3 regions of the Anoxybacillus ayderensis genome follow, and region 1 is predicted to be linked to each of the others. Evidence: predicted binding sites of a transcription regulator. Region 1 holds the regulator's gene; each other region holds the start of a gene.
The links. The regulator Rex, encoded in region 1, represses fermentation and respiration genes when NADH is low (regulators of the CRP and FNR family bind a similar motif). The targets are predictions, from matches to a motif close to TTGTGAAATATTTCACAA.

Region 1 (7,322 bases):
TAAATCGCGAGCCGGAAGACATTCATACATTTGTGCCAAACTATATTCGTTTAGCAGAGGCGGAAGCGAATTGGCTTGCTCGTCAGCAAGAAAGGACGGAATGATAAGTGGATGTTTCTTTTCGGTTTATGACGCTTCAAGATCTCGATCGCATTGTGGAAATCGAACAGCTTTCATTTACGCTCCCATGGAGTCGTTCTTCCTTTTATCAAGAGTTGACAAATAATCGATATGCTCGTTACATTGTGATGGAGCATGATGGACAAATTATTGGTTATTGTGGCATGTGGTTAGTGATGGATGAAGCGCATATTACAAACATTGCGGTGTTGCCAGAATTTCGTGGTAAAAAACTCGGAGAAGCACTAATGAAACAGGCGATGGCGTTAGCGAGAGAAGAAGGGGCTCAAACGATGACATTGGAAGTGCGGGTGTCGAATACCGTTGCACAATCATTGTATCGAAAGCTTGGCTTTTTAAATGGCGGTATTCGTAAGCGATATTATTCAGATAACCAAGAAGATGCATTAGTAATGTGGGTGAAATTATGAGTGAAAAAGATATATTTGTGCTTGGAATTGAGACAAGCTGTGATGAAACAGCAGCTGCCATTGTGAAAAATGGATGTGAAATTGTAGCTAACGTTGTTTCCTCACAAATGGAAAGTCATCAACGATTTGGTGGGGTCGTTCCTGAAATTGCATCGCGTCACCATGTTGAGCAAATCACGCTTGTGTTAGAAGAAACGATGAAGCAGGCAAATATGGATGTTAGCGAAATTGATGCGATTGCGGTAACAGAAGGTCCGGGATTAGTTGGCGCGCTATTGATTGGCGTGAACGCTGCGAAAGCATTAGCTTTTGCGCATCGCATTCCTCTTGTTGGCGTGCATCATATTGCAGGACATATTTATGCGAATCAACTTGTACAAGAAATGAAATTTCCGCTATTAGCTCTTGTTGTGTCAGGAGGGCATACGGAGCTCATTTATATGAAAGAGCATGGAGTGTTTGAAGTCATTGGTGAGACGCGAGACGATGCGGCTGGGGAAGCGTATGACAAAGTTGCACGCGCGTTACAGCTACCTTATCCGGGAGGGCCTCACATTGATCGTTTGGCGAAACAAGGAAAACCGACTATTGATTTGCCTCGTGCATGGTTGGAAGAAGGTTCGTATGACTTTAGTTTTAGTGGATTAAAATCAGCCGTCATTAATACGTTGCACAATGCAAAACAGCGTGGGGAAACCATTTTGCCTGAAGATATGGCAGCAAGTTTTCAGACAAGTGTTGTCGAAGTATTAGTAGGAAAAACGATACAAGCGGCTGCGCATTACGACGTGAAGCAAATATTGCTAGCTGGTGGGGTCGCAGCAAATGAAGGATTGCGCACACAATTGCAAAAACAAGTTGAGCAATTACCAGAGGTGGAACTTATCATTCCGCCATTGTCCCTTTGTACAGATAACGCGGCGATGATTGCGGCAGCTGGAACAGTATTATTTCAACAAGGAAAGCGCGCTACTATGGCGTTAAATGCGAACCCAAGTTTACTGTTATAACAGGAGGGTGTCCCGAAAGTGAAGGGGCACTCCTTTTTTATAACTATATACGTGCGGAACAACTTGGCATGAAGAAAAACTTAGTCACATTTTGTGGATTATGTTATCCACATACATGTGGATAATGTGGAAAACGTGTACTATATGTTATTTTATCATAACGAGTTAACCACAAAGAAATAGACAAATTTTTTGATGGTTTTGTGGATAATGTGGAAAAGTACGTGAATAACTTATATTTAGGTGTTTTTTCTGTGGATATGTTTGTGTAAAAAGATGAGCTAGTCCACAAATGGAGCTAGCTCATCATTATTGTTGTAAAAGTTCCCATTGTTCGAATAACTCATCAAATTTTTGTTTTAGTTCTGCGATTTTTGCTTGTGTATCTCTGGCTTTCTCGTAGTCGTTATAACAGGAAGGATCATATAATTGTTGTTCATACGTTGCAATTTGTTGCTCGAGTTTCTCCATCTCTGTCTCTAGCTGCTCTATTTTTCGTTTTCGTTGTCTCTCTAATTTTTTTCGTTCTTTTTCTTCTTCATACGAACGTTTTAGGGACGATGATTCGCCCGTTGTCGTCTCTTGACCGATTTGTCCAAGTTCGAGTAGCTCTGCTTTTTTCGCCACGTAATAATCATAGTCCCCTAAATATTCAATGAGACCTTCTGTGGATAACTCGTATATTTTTGTTGCGATTTTGTTAATAAAATAACGGTCGTGAGAAACGAAGATAATTGTTCCTGGGTATTCAATAAGCGCTTGTTCTAGCACTTCTTTGCTGTCTAAATCTAAATGGTTTGTCGGTTCGTCTAACACTAAGACGTTGGCTTTTTTCATCATCAGTTTGGCGAGAGCGAGCCGAGCTTTTTCACCGCCACTTAATGTTTGCACAGGTTTCAATACATCGTCGCCAGAAAATAAAAAGTTTCCGAGAATCGTGCGAATTTCTTTTTCTGTCTTTAATCGATCTTCATCCCATAGTTCATCGATGACACGTTTGTTCGATGTTAATTGAGCTTGTTCTTGATCATAATAGCCAATTTGTACATTTGTTCCGTAGCGGAGCTCCCCATGTTTTGCAGGGAGTTGTTTGATAATCGTTTTTAAAAGAGTCGATTTTCCAATTCCATTTGGTCCAATGAGTGCGATGCTATCACCGCGAGTGACACGGAATGATAGGTTTGTTGCGATGATGTGATCATAACCAATGGCTAAATCGGTAGCTGTTAACACGTCGTTTCCGCTTGGTCGTTCAATTTCGAAGCGAAACGATGCCGATTTTTCATCGCCGAGCGGCTTTTCAATGATATTCATTTTTTCTAATTGTTTTCTTCTGCTTTGCGCTCGCTTTGCCGTCGATGCACGGGCAATATTTCGTTGAATAAAATCTTTTAATTTCGAAATTTCTTCTTGTTGTTTTTCATACAGTTTCAGTTGTTGTTCAAATTGTTCCGCCCGTTGTTGTAAATAACTCGTATAGTTTCCAACGTATTTTTTTATTTTCGTGCGTGATAATTCATACACTTGTGTCACGATTTGATCAAGAAAATAGCGGTCGTGTGAGACGATAAGAATGGCTCCATCATAATTTTTTAAATATTGTTCAAGCCATTGTAATGTTTCCATATCCAAATGGTTTGTTGGTTCGTCTAAAATCAACAAATCTGGTTTAGCAAGAAGCAGTTTGCCGAGCGCTAATCGTGTTCGCTGTCCACCGCTTAACGTAGATATTTTTGTTGTGTAGTCATACTGAGAAAAGCGGAGACCATGAAGCACAGAACGAATATCGGCTTCATATTGATAGCCACCTTTTTCTTTAAATTCCGTTTGTAAACGGTCGTAATGTTCAAGTAAGCGCTCATAGTCGGCACCGTGCAAGCTCATTTGTTGCTCTAGGTCACGCAATTGTTTTTCCATTTGTTGAAGCGGGGCAAACACATCGAGCATTTCTTCCCAAATGGAGCGATGGGCGTGCAAACCAGTATATTGGTCTAAGTAACCAATTGTTACGTGCTTCGGTTTGATCACTTCTCCTGTGTCATACGACAATTGGCCGGCAATGATTTTTAATAATGTCGATTTTCCTGCCCCATTTCTTCCCACTAACGCAATACGGTCTTTTTCTTGTATTTCAAGCTTAATGTCTGATAAAACTTGTTCCGCCCCATATGATTTGGATAGTTGATTTACTTGTAAAATGATCATCATTTTTCACCTCAATCTTCTTTTGATAGTGTAACGTACTTTCTTGATGTTCGGCAACACTAGTGTGCGAATAACAAATTTGACAAAAATAATAATAAAGGGTACAAAGGAAAGACAGAATGAGAAAAATAGTGTATAGTTTAAAAGTGGGGAGAACTTTTCAGACGTATAGGAGAGAAAAATGAAAGCGCTAACTATTTGTGAAAGGAAATGTGGGGGATTGACTCGTGAATAATGAACAACCAAAAATTCCGCAGGCGACCGCAAAGCGACTACCGTTGTATTATCGTTTTTTGAAAAACTTGCATGCATCAGGAAAGCAGCGTGTATCTTCAGCGGAGTTAAGTGAAGCCGTAAAAGTCGATTCAGCAACGATTCGCCGTGATTTTTCATACTTTGGTGCGCTTGGAAAAAAAGGATACGGTTATAATGTGAATTATTTGCTGTCGTTTTTCAGAAAAACGTTAGATCAAGATGAAACGACAGAAGTAGCGTTGTTTGGGGTTGGTAATTTAGGAACGGCATTTTTGAACTACAATTTTAGCAAAAACAATAATACGAAAATCGTGATGGCGTTCGATGTAGATCCAGATAAAGTCGGAACGGAAGTAGGTGGCGTTCCCGTTTATCATTTAGATGAATTGGAAGAAAAACTAGGTGGGATTACGGTAGCGATTTTAACCGTTCCAGCCCAAGTTGCCCAACCGATTACTGATCGACTTGTCCAAAAAGGCATTAAAGGAATTTTAAACTTTACGCCTGCTCGCCTGCATGTGCCTGAACACATTCGCGTTCATCATATTGATTTAGCGGTCGAATTGCAGTCACTTGTTTACTTTTTAAAACATTATGGAAATGAGTGAACCTCCCGTTCATGAGCGGGAGGTTTTTTTCAATAAAGAACGAATAGCTGTGCCAAAATCTAATGTAGCAATAAGGATAAATAGCATCGTTGTGACGTCCCAAATGCCATCGTCAGCGCTATCGACAGCAAAATAAGTGAATAAAATGCCCATTAAAAAGTAAAACAACGGTTCAGACTTCATGAAAACAGCCTCCAAATCACGAATTGCATTTGTTCTGCTTCCCTCATTATTTTTTCAATTTCCTCAGCAAATAACGTTTGAATGACAACGACAAATGTGTTCATCAGTACATGTGCTGCAATAGGTACGAGAATACGCTTTGTTTTCACATATAAGAAAGCAAATACGAATCCCATCGTTGCATAAAGAAGCAAATGTTCAAACTCTAAATGAACGACAGCAAATAAAAGGGAACTGACAGTCGCCGATAAAAGAAAGTTATATTTTTGATACAGCGTTCCAAAAATAATTTTTCGAAAAATGATTTCTTCTAAAATCGGTCCGACGATCGAAGTGACGAGCATAAGCGCTGGTGTTAGCTTCACCATCTCAACGATGCGTCTCGTATTTTCGGACCCCATCTCGACGCCAAATACGTGCATCTCAATATTTGCTGCGATGCCTTGAGCGAAAAGGGCAAGAAAGAACCCTCCAATTCCCCAAAAAATTGACGTTCCAATAGATGCTTGATGGCGATCGTATGAGTATTTCATATCTTCTCTCATGAAATAAAGAACGAAAAGAAAAGCGATCGAGAAGCTAATGACAGCCCAATAACCTGAGGCAATGGATAGGGCGATTTCTTTATTTGATGTGTCAACAAACCCGCTATGTGCAAGCAAAGGAACGCCAATTAAACTAGATAACTGCATGGCGATGTATGTAATAATGACATACCAATATTGCTTTTTCACGTGTTCAACCCCTTTTGACAAAATGAGTACTTTTTCATTTTACCATATTTTTTGTATGAATTTCGAAAGGAAAGACATAATGAAAAAGGGAAAGATTTAGTGAAAAATTTTTAACTTCCTACTTGCAAAATTGAAAAAAGTTCATTAATATAATAAGTGTGTTAGCACTCAATGATGATGAGTGCTAATAACGGAACGAAAATCTAATTAAGGAGGTCGTTTGCCGTGTTGAAGCCACTAGGTGATCGTATTGTCATTGAATTAATTCAAACTGAAGAAAAAACAGCGAGCGGAATTGTTTTACCAGACACAGCGAAGGAAAAACCACAAGAAGGAAAAGTTGTTGCGGTTGGTTCAGGTCGCGTTCTTGACAATGGTGAGCGCGTAGCTCCAGAAGTAAGCGTTGGTGACCGCATCATCTTCTCAAAATATGCGGGTACAGAAGTGAAATATGATGGAAAAGAGTACTTAATTTTACGTGAAAGCGACATTTTAGCTGTGATTGGTTAATCGTTCGCCTGATAACATATAAAGCATACAAAAATACTTAACAAAAAATTATCATCAAGGGGGTAAGATGTATGGCAAAAGAAATTAAATTCAGCGAAGAAGCTCGTCGTGCGATGTTACGCGGTGTAGATAAATTAGCTGATGCAGTAAAAGTAACATTAGGTCCAAAAGGTCGTAACGTTGTATTAGAGAAAAAATTTGGTTCTCCATTAATTACAAATGACGGTGTAACAATCGCGAAAGAAATTGAATTAGAAGATCCGTTTGAAAATATGGGTGCGAAGCTTGTTGCAGAAGTAGCAAGCAAAACAAATGACGTTGCTGGTGACGGTACAACAACAGCAACTGTATTAGCGCAAGCGATGATTCGTGAAGGATTGAAAAACGTAACAGCTGGTGCGAACCCAATGGGTATTCGCAAAGGTATTGAAAAAGCTGTTGCTGTTGCGGTAGAAGAATTAAAAGCGATCTCTAAACCAATTGAAGGAAAAGATTCAATTGCTCAAGTTGCAGCGATTTCTGCGGCTGACGAAGAAGTTGGTCAATTAATCGCAGAAGCAATGGAACGCGTTGGCAAAGACGGCGTTATTACATTAGAAGAGTCTAAAGGCTTCACAACAGAATTAGATGTTGTGGAAGGTATGCAATTTGACCGTGGTTATGTATCTCCATACATGATCACAGACTCTGACAAAATGGAAGCTGTATTAGAAAATCCATACATCTTAATTACAGATAAAAAAGTTTCAAGCATTCAAGAACTTCTTCCTGTATTAGAGCAAGTTGTTCAACAAGGCAAACCATTATTAATCATTGCTGAAGATGTGGAAGGCGAAGCGCTTGCGACATTAGTTGTGAACAAACTTCGCGGCACATTCACAGCTGTTGCAGTAAAAGCGCCTGGCTTCGGTGACCGTCGTAAAGCGATGCTTCAAGATATCGCTATCTTAACAGGCGGTGAAGTCATTACAGAAGAATTAGGTCGTGAATTGAAATCAACAACAATTGCTTCACTTGGTCGTGCAGCGAAAGTTGTTGTAACGAAAGAACATACAACAATTGTTGGTGGCGCTGGTCGTGCAGAAGACATTCAAGCACGCATCAACCAAATCCGCGCTCAATTAGAAGAAACAACTTCTGAATTTGACCGTGAAAAATTACAAGAGCGCTTAGCAAAATTAGCTGGTGGCGTTGCCGTTATTAAAGTCGGTGCTGCAACTGAAACTGAATTGAAAGAGCGTAAACTTCGCATCGAAGACGCATTAA
Region 2 (7,322 bases), on a different contig from region 1:
CAGTTGAATATCCGCGATCGTGTGAATTTGTTTCGTTTCAAATAAAAGCGGATCAATAATGTTATTATTAATCGAGTTTTTATCCACGAGCGTATTGAGATAAATAAGCAACGCTCGCTTTTTTGGTTCCCCAATAAATAGATGGCAATATATGAGATCAGGCGTTTTTGTAAAATAATCACGCAACGTTTGTTCGTTCATATCGAGCGAGTGCGTGACGGTTTGTTGTATGCCGTTCATCATTCATCCCCTTTAAGCTGTTGAAGTGGTTCGATAGCTGGTCCTTCTAGCACTTTTCCAGTAAAACAGAAGCGTGAACCGTGGCACGGGCAGTCCCATGACCGTTCGCTATTGTTCCATTCGAGTTCACAACCCATATGTGTACATGTCGTATCGATGACATACAGTGTGCCTTGTTCATCGCGGTAGGCACCTGCCCGTTTTCCGTCCACATTGACAACGGCTCCTTCTCCTTTCGATATGTCGTGCGGAGTACGAAGAGCATATTCAAGTTTTCCAGTTAAAAAATGTTTAGCGACATCAATGCCCTCAGTAAACAAATTGTTTAGTGATGGGTCAGCGATAAATCGTGACGGAGTAAATAAATGTGCGTAACGATGTTCTTTTTGTAACGCTAAATCTGTCAAAAGACGAGCTGCGACCATACTTGTCGTCATCCCCCATTTTCGATATCCTGTCGCGACAAGAATGTGCGGGAGACTTGTGCGAATCGGACCGATGTATGGAAGATTGTCTAGCGTGATGAGATCTTGCGCCGACCAACGATATAGCACATGTGATAAACCGAACGTATGTTCACAAAATGATTGTAACGCTTCATAGTGTTGAATCATGTTGATCCCTTGTCCGACTTTATGCGACTCGCCACCGATTAGAAGAAGCGGCTTGCCGTCCATCGTTGTGCAGCGAAGCGACCGCTTCGGTTCATTTGCGCTCAAATACATGCCTTGCAATCGTTCATGAGCTTCGACCGCAATGACGTAAGATCGCTCTGCATGCAAGCGTGCAAAGTAAAAAGCAGGGTCAAAAAACGGAAAGTGGGTACAAATGACAACAGTGTCACATGTGATCGTTGCTCCATTTTTCGTTCGTACAATCGGCCGCCCCGTTGTCTCGATATGTTGTGCGACAGTTTGTTCGTAAAAAGATGCCCCGTATTTTACTGCAAGCTCCACTAATGTTTTTATATAATGGAGCGGATGAAATTGCGCTTGGTTACGCATCATGACTGCACCTTGGATGGAGAAAGGAAGCGACAGTTGATCGACATATGCCCCGTCGATGCCGAGCGTTTCATACGCTTTCCATTCCGCCTCAAGCTTATATAATTGCGTTTCTTCAGTCGTATACACGTATGCGTCTTCTACCGATAAGTCGCAATGAATATCGTGTTCTTTTACGATATGCAAAATCGATTGCAGCGCTTCTTTATTTGCTTCGTAATATTGACGAGCGCTATCTTCACCGAAGTGGGCTATCAGTTCATGATAAATGAGATCATGCTGGGCAGTCATTTTTGCAGTCGTATGCCCTGTTGTGCCGTGACATAGCCGATCTGCTTCGATGACGGCGACGCGCACGCCTTGTTTAGCGAGCAAATAAGCCGTCGTAATGCCTGTTATTCCTCCACCAATAATCGCTACATCTGTTTCAATCGGTTGCGTCAGAGATGGAAAAGACGGAATCGTTGTTGTTTGTAGCCAATACGATTGTGATAACTTTGGTAAAGACATGTTTTTGTTCCTCCATAACCATGTTTTTCTTAATTTTCCCCAAATCGAAAAGTTTATGATGAACATTTGTAAAGATGATAAAATGGAAATAGACGAGTATCGAAACGTTTTTATAACATAACGTAAGAGGGAGATCGAAAGTGAATAAAGATGCAAACATTCGTTTACAAGATAACGTGGTGTTAGAACATTATGGGCTTAATGAATTGCATTTAGAATCTGTTCGTCATTATCGCGAACAATTTGCAAAAGCAAAGCCAAACCATCCGTGGAACGGGTTAGAAACGAAAGATTTTTTATATAAAATTGGGGCATGGGGAAAAATACGAGATACAAACAAAGAAGGGCTCACATTAGCAGGGCTCCTTATGTTCAGCGAAGAGCGAATGATTACAGAAGTTTTACCACAATACTTTTTAGAATATCGCGAACATGACGACAATGATATGCATTGGACAAATCGTTTCACTTCACAAGACGGAACGTGGTCGGGAAATATTTATGATTTTTATTTTAAAGTGATGAACGAGTTTAAAGATGTAGCTACATTTGAAAAAGAAGCTGTGCATGAAGCGCTCATCAACGCGATTGTCCATGCCGATTACAACGGTGATGGAGGCGTTATTGTTGAACGGCAGCGATCATATATACAATTTTCTAATCCTGGGCTTTTCGGCATTCCTTTAGAACAAGCGTATAGCGGCGGGATTAGCCATTTGCGCAATCCGAATATGTTTAAAATGTTTATTTACATTCAATTTTGTAAACGTGCTGGAGTCGGTTTAAAAACGATAGAGACGATTTGTTTACAGCAACTTGCTGTCGAGCAATATGATTTTCAAAAACGAACGGTCGTTACATTGCCTATTGTGTCCTTCTCAGAAAGACACGAACATATAGAGGAGATCGAGGCAGTAAGTGATTGGACGGATGATGTGCCATTATTGGACTCCGTAAATAAAGACGAAAACTCCTATAATATCGAACAAAACTCCTTAAATAGCGAGCTAAACTCCGTAAGCAAAGGGCTTAACTCCATAAATAATAAGGATAGCTCCATAAATAAAGACGAAAACTCCGTAAATATCTCTTTCGACTCCGTAAATAAATCGGATGAGGAAGAAGAAATAAATGTCGATCAGGAGCTATGGAACATTGCTGAAATTGCACGTAAGAAAAAAAGGCTTGCACCGACTAAAATGGAAGAAATCATTTTGCAACTATGCGCTCATCGACCGTTAATGTTAAAACAATTAGCGTATTTATTAGATCGAACGCCAGACGGTTTACGAAACAACTATTTAGGAAAGTTATTAGCAGAAGGAAAAATGAGGTTAAAGTATCCAGAACAACCAAATCATCCGAAACAAGCATATATGACGAATAAGTAATATTCATGATTTGTTCAATATTTCACAATCTATAATAGAGAAAAGAATGTTACAATGATGGTAACAAAAGAAAAGTTGAGGTGACAAACAATGCTTGTATGCGAATGGAGAAACTTTTCAACAGATGCGGAAACATATACACTAGAGCTATTTGAAGAAATGATTGGCGATGAATTTGAAGCGATGATGTTTGAAGATGATCAAGAAATTCCGTCTTATATATGGACAGTAAACTATGTTGTCATTGTCAAACGAAATACGCGTATGTACAACGATATTTCGTTTACGAAAATTCCGCGCAATCCAGTATGTGAGTAACCGCCTTCTTTATGAAGAAGCGGTTCTCTTATAAAACATACTTGCTCAACATTTCACAAAGTTGACACACATGAACGAAATTCCTTTCGCTATAATGAAAATGTGAAAACAATCACAATTTTATTTTCAATTAACTTGTGAAAAATTTCACAAGAACAATACAGGAGGGTCTTATATGGCTGTTGATGAAAAAGTATTAGACCAAAAGAAAGAAGTTACGAAAATGATCGACACCCTTGTGGCGAATGCGCAAAAGGCGTTAAAAGCATTTCGTGATTACGATCAAGAAGCGATTGACCATATCGTCAAGCAAATGGCGTTAGCTGGACTTGATAAGCATATGTATTTAGCAAAATTAGCGATCGAAGAAACAAAACGTGGCGTGTATGAAGATAAAATTATTAAAAACATTTTTGCGACAGAATACATTTACCATAACATTAAATACGATAAAACGGTTGGCGTCATCCGAGAAAATGAACAAGAAGGCATCATTGAAATTGCCGAGCCTGTTGGGGTGATTGCTGGGGTTACACCGGTAACAAACCCAACATCAACAACGATGTTTAAGGCGCTTATTTCAATTAAAACGCGCAACCCAATCATTTTTGCGTTCCACCCATCTGCGCAAAAATGTAGCAGTGAAGCAGCGCGTATTTTACGCGATGCAGCCATTGCAGCTGGCGCGCCAGAACATTGTATTCAATGGATCGAAACGCCTTCTGTCGAAGCGACTCAACAATTGATGCATCATCCTGGCGTTTCGCTTATTCTTGCGACAGGTGGAGCAGGCATGGTTAAAGCGGCATATAGCTCAGGAAAGCCAGCATTAGGGGTTGGACCTGGTAACGTGCCTTGCTATATTGAGAAAACCGCAAATATAAAACGTGCCGTGAACGATCTTATTCTATCAAAAACGTTTGACAACGGCATGATTTGTGCATCTGAACAAGCGGTCATTATTGATAAAGAAATTTATGATGCTGTGAAAAATGAGATGATCGCAAACAAATGTTATTTCTTAAATGAAGAAGAAAAGAAAAAAGTTGAAAAGCTCGTCATTAATGAAAATACGTGCGCAGTCAATCCGAATATCGTCGGTAAACCAGCATATGAAATTGCGAAAATGGCAGGCGTTGATGTGCCAGTTGATACGAAAATTCTTGTGGCAGAACTAAAAAGCGTCGGTCCGCAAGAGCCACTTTCTCGTGAAAAATTAAGCCCGGTATTGGCGTGCTATAAGGTGAATAGTACAGAGGAAGGATTAAAACGAGCAGAAGAAATGCTTGAATTCGGTGGACTTGGCCACTCGGCTGTCATTCATTCAGAAAATCAAGAAGTCATTCTTGAATTCGGTAAGCGAATGAAAGCAGGACGGATCATTTCGAACGCCCCATCTTCACAAGGAGCGATCGGAGATATTTACAACGCATACATTCCGTCATTGACGCTCGGTTGCGGTACGTTCGGTGGCAACTCTGTTTCGACAAACGTTGGGGCGACACATTTAATTAACATTAAAAAATTAGCGAGAAGGAATGTAAACATGCAATGGTTTAAAGTTCCGCCAAAAATTTATTTTGAAAAACATGCGACACAATATTTAGCGAAAATGCCAAACATCTCGCGTGCCTTTATCGTTACAGACCCAGGCATGGTGAAGCTCGGCTATGTTGATAAAGTGTTGTACTATTTACGCAAACGCCCAGATTATGTGCATTGCGAAATTTTCTCAGAAGTTGAGCCGGATCCATCGATTGAAACAGTCATGAAAGGTGCCGATATGATGCATGCGTTCCAACCAGACGTCATCATCGCTCTCGGTGGTGGTTCGGCGATGGACGCGGCGAAAGCGATGTGGTTGTTCTATGAACATCCGAATACAGACTTCAATGGGTTAAAACAAAAGTTTTTAGATATTCGTAAGCGTGTATTTAAATATCCAAAACTCGGCCAAAAGGCGCAATTTGTGGCGATTCCAACAACGTCTGGTACAGGTTCAGAAGTGACATCGTTTGCGGTCATTACAGATAAGAAAAATAACGTCAAATATCCGCTTGCTGATTATGAGTTAACACCAGATGTCGCCATCGTTGACCCACAATTTGTTATGACGATGCCAAAACATATTACAGCGGATACAGGTATGGACGTATTAACGCATGCCATTGAGGCGTACGTATCGAACATGGCGAACGACTATACAGACGGATTAGCGTTAAAAGCAATTCAGCTCGTTTTTGAATACTTGCCACGCGCATACAAAAACGGCAACGATGAAGTAGCGCGCGAAAAAATGCACAACGCATCAACCATTGCTGGGATGGCATTTGCGAACGCCTTCTTAGGCATTAACCATAGTTTAGCGCATAAACTTGGTGCAGAATTCCATATTCCGCACGGACGGGCAAATACGATTTTAATGCCGCATGTCATTCGTTACAATGCGCAAAAACCGAAGAAGTTTACAGCGTTTCCGAAGTACGAACATTTCGTAGCTGACGAACGTTATGCTCAAATTGCGCGCTTGCTCGGCTTGCCAGCAAGAACGACAGAAGAAGGAGTAGAAAGCCTCGTTCAAGCGGTCATTAAGCTCGCAAAAGAACTCGACATGCCATTAAGCATCGCAGCAACAGGCGTCAGCAAAGAAGCATTCGAAAGCAAAGTTGACCAACTTGCTGAATTAGCTTTCGAAGATCAATGTACAACAGCTAATCCAAAATTGCCATTAGTCAGCGACCTTGCCGACATTTATCGCCAAGCGTATAAGGGAGTGTAAGATGATTAGGGACGTCCGATGAAGGATGTCCCTTCTTTTTGTTTATGGTACACTAATAGAGGAAAGCGAGGGACGGATCATGAAGCAAGCAAAGACGAATGCTGTGCGCATGCTTGAGCGCGCGCGTGTGCCATATGAACTGTTGACTTACGACTATACGGATGGGCAAATTGATGGAATATCGGTTGCGAAAAAAATTGGGCAACGTGAAGAAATTGTATATAAAACGCTTGTGACAGAAGGGACGAGCGGACAACTTTACGTATTCGTCATCTCTGTCGCAGCGGAGTTGCATGTAAAAAAAGCAGCGGCCGTTGTTGGAGAAAAAAGCGTGCATCTGTTGCCTGTGGCAGACATTGAAAAAATGACAGGGTATGTGCGTGGCGGTTGTTCGCCAATTGGAATGAAAAAGATGTATGACACGTATGTTGACGAATCCGCCCTTGCGCACGAGCAAATCATTGTGAGCGCAGGGAAAATTGGCATGCAAATGAAACTTTCTGTTCGAGATTTATTAAAGCTGACAAATGGAAAAACTGCACATGTCGTCAAAGAGTAGAAAGGAGAATTTTCGCATGCGAATGACAAGAGAGGAAGAACTACACATCGAAGAAGGATTGTTGGATGATGACAATCGGTTGCTTGCGGAAATGATTTTGCCAAGTCGGTTAAAGCGCATGTATGATGTGCTAAGTGCACGAACAAGGTATATTACTATTTTGACGGAAGCGGTAGACGACCCGCACAATCAGGCAGCGGTATTGCGTTCAGCGGAGGCATTTGGCATTCAAGATGTTCATGTCGTTACCGGAGCGGCTCCGTTTGAGCCGAACAAATGGGTGACGCGACATGCGGACAAATGGTTAACGGTGCATAAACATTCATCGATTGAACGGGCGATTCGCCATCTCCAACAAAAAGGCTACCAAGTATATGCAAGCTACCTCGGAGAAGGGACGATTCCGCTTGAACAAATTGACGTATCGAAACCGACGGTGCTTTTGTTCGGAAATGAGCATCGTGGGGTATCCGAAGAAGCGCTTGCTTTAGCGGACGGAAAGTTTATCATTCCGATGAACG
Region 3 (7,322 bases), on a different contig from region 1:
TTCAACGGACAACGCAATTGACATGGGACGAGTTAAAAAAGCGATTTATGCAAAAAGCTGGTCAATGACGACCAGCTTATTTTGCGCCTAATATTTCCTTTGCTTTTTCGACAAGTTCTTCTGATGGCGTCGGGATGCCTTCAAGTGGATACGTGAGTCCAAGTGCTTTCCATTTGTATACACCGAGTTGATGATACGGAAGAACTTCAACTTTTTCGACGTTGTGCAACGTACGAATGAAGTCAGCTAAGCGATGTAAATCTTCTTCATCGTCTGTGACGGTCGGAACGAGCACATGGCGAATCCAGACAGGTACGTTTCGTTCTGATAATAGACGTGCAAACGCTAAAATATGTTCATTCGTTTTTCCTGTTAGTTTACGATGTTTTTTTTCATCAATATGTTTTAAATCAAGCAAAATTAAATCTGTGTATTGAAGCAATTCATTTAATTTTTTTTGAAATGATGCTTCCGTCGTATAACATCCGCCAGACGAATCAATCGTTGTATGAATGCCAAGCTGTTTACAACGGCGAAATAGCTCAATTAAAAAATCGATTTGTAAAAGCGGTTCTCCGCCACTAACCGTTATTCCGCCGCCGGATGCTTGCATAAAAGGCAAGTACGTCTTTGCATCAGCAATAACTTCATCAACAGACATTTGTTTTCCTTTGCCAATCTCCCACGTATCTGCGTTGTGGCAATATTGGCAGCGCAATAAACAGCCTTGAGTAAAAATGACGTAACGAATGCCGGGACCATCCACCGTTCCGCACGATTCGATTGAATGAATAAATCCGTTCATGTTGTTTCCTCCTAGGTAGAAAGCTCCCACGATGCGTGGGAGCTTCCATTACATTGTTTCATGGAACGTCCGATTAATGACGTCAATTTGTTGTTCGCGTGTTAATTTAATAAAGTTGACCGCATAACCTGATACGCGAATAGTCAATTGCGGATATTTTTCAGGATGTTCCATCGCGTCAAGCAACGTGTCGCGGTTAAAGACGTTGACGTTTAAATGATGACCGCGTTTTTGCGCATAGCCATCTAAAATCGCGACAAGGTTTTGAATGCGTGTCGCTTCATCTTTCCCGAGCGCTTTTGGTACGATCGAGAACGTGTTCGAAATACCGTCTAATGCATATTCATACGGTAATTTTGCGACAGAGCTTAACGATGCAAGCGCTCCTTTTGTATCGCGACCGTGTAATGGATTCGCACCAGGGGCGAACGGTTCACCAGCGCGACGACCATCTGGTGTATTTCCTGTCTTTTTACCGTATACGACGTTTGATGTGATCGTTAAGATGGATGTCGTATGTTTCGAATCGCGATACGTTTTATGTTTGCGCAATTTTGTCATAAAGCGTTCAACAATATCGACCGCAATCGAATCAACGCGATCATCGTTATTTCCGTATTTCGGAAAGTCGCCTTCAATTTCAAAGTCGACAGCTAAGCCGTTTTCATCACGAATCGTTTTTACTTTCGCATATTTAATCGCACTTAATGAGTCAGCGACAACCGACAACCCAGCGATACCAGTTGCCATCGTGCGCAAAATGTGCGTATCGTGGAGCGCCATTTCGATTCGTTCATAACAATATTTATCATGCATGTAATGGATGACGTTTAATGTATTAATATACAATTCTGCTAGCCATTCCATGACGTTGTCAAATTTGCGCATCACTTCATCGTAGTCTAAGTATTCAGATGTGATTGGCGCAAACTCTGGGCCGATTTGCACTTTTAATTTTTCATCCACGCCGCCGTTAATTGCGTATAATAATGCTTTTGCAAGGTTTGCACGCGCGCCGAAAAATTGCATTTGTTTGCCGATGCGCATCGCGGATACGCAGCATGCGATGCCGTAGTCGTCGCCGAACTCAGGTCGCATTAAATCGTCATTTTCATATTGAATGGAGCTTGTTTGAATCGACATTTTCGCGCAATATTTCTTAAACGCTTCTGGCAACTGTGTTGACCAAAGCACCGTTAAGTTTGGTTCTGGCGCCGGGCCTAAGTTATCGAGTGTATGCAAGAAGCGGAATGAGTTTTTCGTCACAAGCGGACGACCGTCAATCGCGACACCGCCAATGGACTCTGTGACCCACGTTGGGTCGCCGCTAAATAGCTCATTGTATTCTGGCGTTCTTGCAAATTTGACGAGACGCAATTTCATGACGAAATGGTCAACAAGCTCTTGCGCTTCGCGTTCTGTTAATGTTCCTTCTTGCAAGTCGCGCTCGATATAAATATCTAAAAATGTAGAGACGCGACCTAAGCTCATGGCTGCACCGTTTTGTTCTTTAATCGCCGCAAGGTAAGCGAAATATAACCATTGGAACGCCTCATGTGCGTTGCGCGCCGGTTTAGAAATATCGTATCCGTAGCTTGCAGCCATTTCTTTTAATTCTTGAAGAGCGCGAATTTGTTCCGTTAATTCTTCACGAAGACGAATGATGTCTTCGCTCATTGTACGCGCACCTGTATTGCGTAAATCTTTCTTCTTCTCTTCAATTAAGCGATCCACACCGTATAAGGCAACGCGACGATAGTCACCGATAATGCGACCGCGTCCATATGCGTCAGGAAGTCCTGTAATAATTCCTGCTTTGCGCGCTGCTTTCATTTCATCCGTATATACGTCAAATACGCCTTGGTTATGCGTTTTACGATATTGCGTAAAAATTTTCTTTACTTCATCGCTTACTTCATATCCGTAAGCTTCGCATGCTTGCTCCGCCATGCGAATACCGCCAAATGGCATAAGCGCCCGTTTAAACGGTTCGTCTGTTTGAAAACCAACAACTTTTTCAAGTTCTTTATTCAAATAGCCAGGTCCATGCGATGTAATGGTTGATACGATTTCTGTATCCATGTTGAGAACGCCGCCTCTTTCGCGTTCTAGTTTTGAAAGTTCCATCACTTGTTCCCAAAGCTTTTTCGTCGCTTCCGTCGGACCTTGTAAAAACGATTCATCCCCTGTGTAAACGGTTACGTTATTTAAAATAAAATCACGAACGTCAATTTCTTCTTTCCATTTTTCACCTTTAAACGTTCTCCAAGCGTCCATTAACGCTTCATGTACAGTCAGTAGCGCCATTATAATCTCCTCCCATTCGTTAAGGAATAGTAAAAAATATCCCCTATATAAAGAATACTACTTTTTGACAAGACGAGGAGAAGGGAGGATTGACGAATTTGTGAAAAGTTGATCAAAAACATTTTTTAAAATAAAGATTTTTCCAAAAATTATTTTTATAAAATTTGTTGCATAAAAACAAAAAAGCTGATAATATGTGAAACATGAGGGGCATAACATGTTTATACACAAGCATTTATTATTTTACAACAAATAGTAAGGGGGATTAACAATGATAAAAAAAGGAATGATTGCAACGCTTGTTTTTATGCTTATGTTTGCGCTTGTTGGATGCGGTAGTTCGACAGAAAAAACGGCGACAACAGAAAAGAAAGTGACTGTCGTCACAGATGCGGCGTTTGCCCCATTTGAATACATGGATAAAGGGGAAATTGTCGGCTTTGATGTCGATTTATTAAAAGCTGTCATGAAAGAAGCTGGACTAGAATATGAATTAAAAAACATCGGCTGGGATCCATTGTTTGCGGCTATTCAAGGGAAAACAGCGGATATGGCCGTTTCAGGAATTACAATTAACGATGATCGAAAAAAAACATATGACTTTTCTATTCCTTACTTTGAATCAACACATATGATTCTTGTTAAAGAAGGAAGTTCGATTAAAAGCGCGAAAGATTTACAAGGAAAAGTTGTCGGTGTCCAAAATGGTACAACTGGACAAGAAGCGGTTGAGAAGATTTTAGGAAAAGAGAATAAAAATATTAAAAAGTTTGAGAATACGGTCGTTGCGATTATGGACTTATTAAACGGCGGTGTGGAAGCTGTTGTTACAGATAATGCCGTGGCGAACGAATACGTAAAAAATAATCCAGATGCTAAAATTGTAGCATTTGAGGATCCAGAACATTTTGAATCTGAATTTTACGGCTTTATGTTCCCGAAAGGAAGCGAATTAAAACAAAAAGTAGACGAAGCGTTGAAAAAAGTCATCGAAAATGGCACGTACACAGAAATTTATAAAAAATGGTTTGGTACAGAACCGAATATTGAATCATTACAACAACAGCAATAACGTTGATGTAAAAATTGCGTAACTGCTAAGGTTACGCAATTTTTACAAAGGGAAAGGTGATTGATGATGGATTTTCGTTTCAATATCATTGTTGAATATGCCCCGTTTTTTTTAAAAGGGGTGTTATGGACGATCGGCTTATCGTTAGTCGGTATCTTTTTCGGGACGATTCTCGGTTTAGCCATTGGGCTCGGAAAAATGGTTCGAAACCGCCTCATTCGTCTTCCTTTTGATTGGTACGTCCATTTTTTCCGTGGCACGCCATTGTTCGTACAAATTTTACTTATTCATTTTGGCGTGATGCCGATTTTTACCGCTCAACCGAACCCGCTCGTATCTGGCGCCATTTCTTTATCTTTAAACGCAGCGGCGTATATTGCGGAAATTTTCCGTGCTGGCATCCAGTCCATTGATCGCGGTCAAATGGAAGCGGCTCGTTCGCTTGGAATGACGCACGTACAAGCGATGCGTTACATCATTTTGCCACAAGCCATTAAACGAATGATTCCGCCGCTTGGCAATGAATTTATCGTTCTCATTAAAGATTCTTCTCTTGCAGCAATTATTGCAGCGCCTGAACTGATGTATTGGGGACGAGCGATGCAAGGTCAATATTATCGCGTTTGGGAACCGTACTTAACTGTTGCGCTCATTTACTTAGTGCTTACCCTCTCGTTAAGCAAGTTGCTACATCGGTTAGAAAGAAGGTATGACGCATGATTCGGGTTACAAATTTAAAAAAATCGTTCGGATCGCTACAAGTGTTAAAAGGAATTGATGTGCACATTCATGAAAAAGAAGTGGTTGTCGTTATCGGCCCTTCTGGTTCAGGAAAGTCGACATTTTTACGTTGTTTAAACTTGCTTGAAGATTTTGATGAGGGGGATATCGTCGTTGACGGATTTCATTTAAAAGATCCGAAAACGGATTTAAATAAAGTGCGTGAAGAAGTTGGTATGGTGTTTCAACGATTTAATTTATTTCCGCATATGACGGTGCTTAATAATATTACACTCGCCCCGATGAAAGTGCGCAAATGGTCGAAAGAAAAAGCGACAGAAAAAGCGATGCAACTGCTTGCGAAAGTCGGCTTACAAGATAAGGCACACGTATATCCGGATTCATTATCTGGTGGACAGGCACAGCGTGTCGCTATTGCTCGTGCGCTTGCGATGGAGCCAAAAGTTATGTTATTTGATGAGCCAACATCTGCGCTCGATCCAGAAATGGTTGGGGAAGTGCTTGCCGTCATGAAACAACTAGCAAAAGAAGGAATGACAATGGTCGTCGTGACGCATGAAATGGGATTTGCGCGTGAAGTCGGGGATCGTGTTCTCTTTATGGACGGTGGAGTGATCGTGGAGGAAGGAACGCCACAACAAATTTTTGATGCACCACAACATGAGCGAACGAAGTCATTTTTATCCAAAGTGTTATAAGAAAAAGGTGTCCCGTGTGTCAGGACACCTTTCGTTTTTATGCTAATAATTGTTTCTCTAATGCCACTTCGACAGGAACGTAGTCGTAACCGAGGTCGCGTGCGACAGCTTCGTATGTGATTTCTCCGTTTGCGACGTTTACACCAAGGCGTAATGCAGGGTTGTCTGCGACCGCTTTGTGTACGCCTTTATTTGCAATTTGTAGTGCGTATGGCATTGTGACGTTTGTGAGCGCAAGTGTTGATGTGCGCGGCACAGCTCCAGGCATGTTCGCTACTGCGTAGTGAACGACGCCGTGTTTCACATATGTTGGGTTGTCGTGCGTTGTTACATGGTCGCTCGTTTCAACAATACCGCCTTGGTCGATCGCTACGTCAACGATGACCGAGCCTGGTTGCATCGCTTTTACCATTTCTTCTGTCACTAATTTTGGCGCTTTTGCTCCTGGAATTAATACTGCACCGATCACAAGGTCAGACTCCGCAACAGCTTGTGCGATGTTCATTGGGTTAGACATAAGCGTATTAATTTGGCTTCCGAAAATATCGTCAAGTTCACGTAAACGTTCTGCGCTTAAGTCGATAATCGTGACGTTTGCACCTAAGCCGATCGCCACTTTTGCTGCGTTCGTTCCGACGACACCGCCGCCAATGATCGTTACTTTTCCGCGGCTAACGCCTGGAACACCGGAAAGAAGAATACCTTTTCCGCCTTTTGTTTTTTCAAGGAATTGAGCACCAATTTGTGCTGCCATGCGTCCTGCTACTTCGCTCATCGGTGTCAAAAGCGGTAACGTACGACCAACTTGTACCGTTTCATAAGCGATGGCGATGACACCTTTTTCTTTTAGCGCACGCGCTAATTCTGGTTCAGCAGCGAGGTGTAAGTATGTGAACAATACTAATCCCGGACGGAAGTATTCATACTCGCTTGGTAGCGGTTCTTTTACTTTCATCACCATATCCGCTTGCGCCCATACATCTGCGGCGCGTTCAACGATTTGTGCGCCTGCCTGAACGTAAGCTTCATCTGTGAAACCGCTTCCAATTCCTGCATTTTTCTCAATTAATACAGTATGTCCATTGCTGACGAATGACATAACGCCAGCTGGTGTAATCGCTACACGATTTTCATTATTTTTAATTTCCTTTGGAACACCAATAATCATGTGTTGTTTCCCCTTTCATGTTGTCTTTCATTATTATCTACAGTATAAATGTTTTTTATCATTTGTTGTTTGTTTAGAAAAGAGAAAGAAAAAACAAGCTTTTGTGGATTTCCACAAAAGCTATGTTGTCCGATATTTGTCTAATTTCATATCGATATATAGTTTTACTTTTTCGCTCATATTGCTTAAGTCAATGTTTCCAATTTCACTTATTCGCTTCAGACGGTAAGCGAGTGTATTCGGATGAATATTGAGCGTTTTCGCCGTTTCATTGACGTTGCTGTCACAGTCAAGATACGTTTCAATCGTCTCCACTAAGTTTGTATGATGTTGGGCATCGTATTGCTTCAGCTTTTCGAGCGCGGCGTTGTGGAAATCCCCATGTCGTTTTTGTTCAAAAAGCAAATCAAAAAATTGATACATGCCAAGATGTTGATAGCTTTGAATATTCGCAAGTTGATGAGGAAAGGCGCGTTTCATTTTTAATACCGTTTGTGCTTCTTCATAACTTTTTGCAATTTTTGTGTAGCA

Region 2: the regulator Rex is predicted to act here: its motif matches at 3,599-3,616, upstream of adhE (bifunctional acetaldehyde-CoA/alcohol dehydrogenase).
Region 3: the regulator Rex is predicted to act here: its motif matches at 3,211-3,228, upstream of pflB (formate C-acetyltransferase).

Annotation. Positions count from the first base shown of each region.
Region 1 covers NZ_JACDUV010000013.1:4,697-12,018, reverse strand. The annotation lists gene tsaB (tRNA (adenosine(37)-N6)-threonylcarbamoyltransferase complex dimerization subunit type 1 TsaB) at 1-104, shown strand, start outside; gene rimI (ribosomal protein S18-alanine N-acetyltransferase) at 108-551, shown strand; gene tsaD (tRNA (adenosine(37)-N6)-threonylcarbamoyltransferase complex transferase subunit TsaD) at 548-1,561, shown strand; gene HNR63_RS13510 (ABC-F family ATP-binding cassette domain-containing protein) at 1,871-3,766, opposite strand; gene HNR63_RS13505 (redox-sensing transcriptional repressor Rex) at 3,994-4,629, shown strand; gene HNR63_RS13500 (YdiK family protein) at 4,639-4,812, opposite strand; gene HNR63_RS13495 (CPBP family intramembrane glutamic endopeptidase) at 4,809-5,546, opposite strand; gene groES (co-chaperone GroES) at 5,772-6,056, shown strand; gene groL (chaperonin GroEL) at 6,128-7,322, shown strand, end outside.
Region 2 covers NZ_JACDUV010000001.1:57,669-64,990, forward strand. The annotation lists gene HNR63_RS00295 (spore germination protein) at 1-243, opposite strand, end outside; gene HNR63_RS00300 (FAD-dependent oxidoreductase) at 240-1,754, opposite strand; gene HNR63_RS00305 (transcriptional regulator) at 1,895-3,145, shown strand; gene HNR63_RS00310 (hypothetical protein) at 3,236-3,463, shown strand; gene adhE (bifunctional acetaldehyde-CoA/alcohol dehydrogenase) at 3,639-6,242, shown strand; gene ybaK (Cys-tRNA(Pro) deacylase) at 6,322-6,801, shown strand; gene HNR63_RS00325 (TrmH family RNA methyltransferase) at 6,818-7,322, shown strand, end outside.
Region 3 covers NZ_JACDUV010000001.1:65,784-73,105, forward strand. The annotation lists gene pgmB (beta-phosphoglucomutase) at 1-68, shown strand, start outside; gene pflA (pyruvate formate-lyase-activating protein) at 77-805, opposite strand; gene pflB (formate C-acetyltransferase) at 854-3,082, opposite strand; gene HNR63_RS00345 (basic amino acid ABC transporter substrate-binding protein) at 3,384-4,184, shown strand; gene HNR63_RS00350 (amino acid ABC transporter permease) at 4,251-4,904, shown strand; gene HNR63_RS00355 (amino acid ABC transporter ATP-binding protein) at 4,901-5,623, shown strand; gene ald (alanine dehydrogenase) at 5,661-6,791, opposite strand; gene HNR63_RS00365 (PucR family transcriptional regulator) at 6,912-7,322, opposite strand, start outside.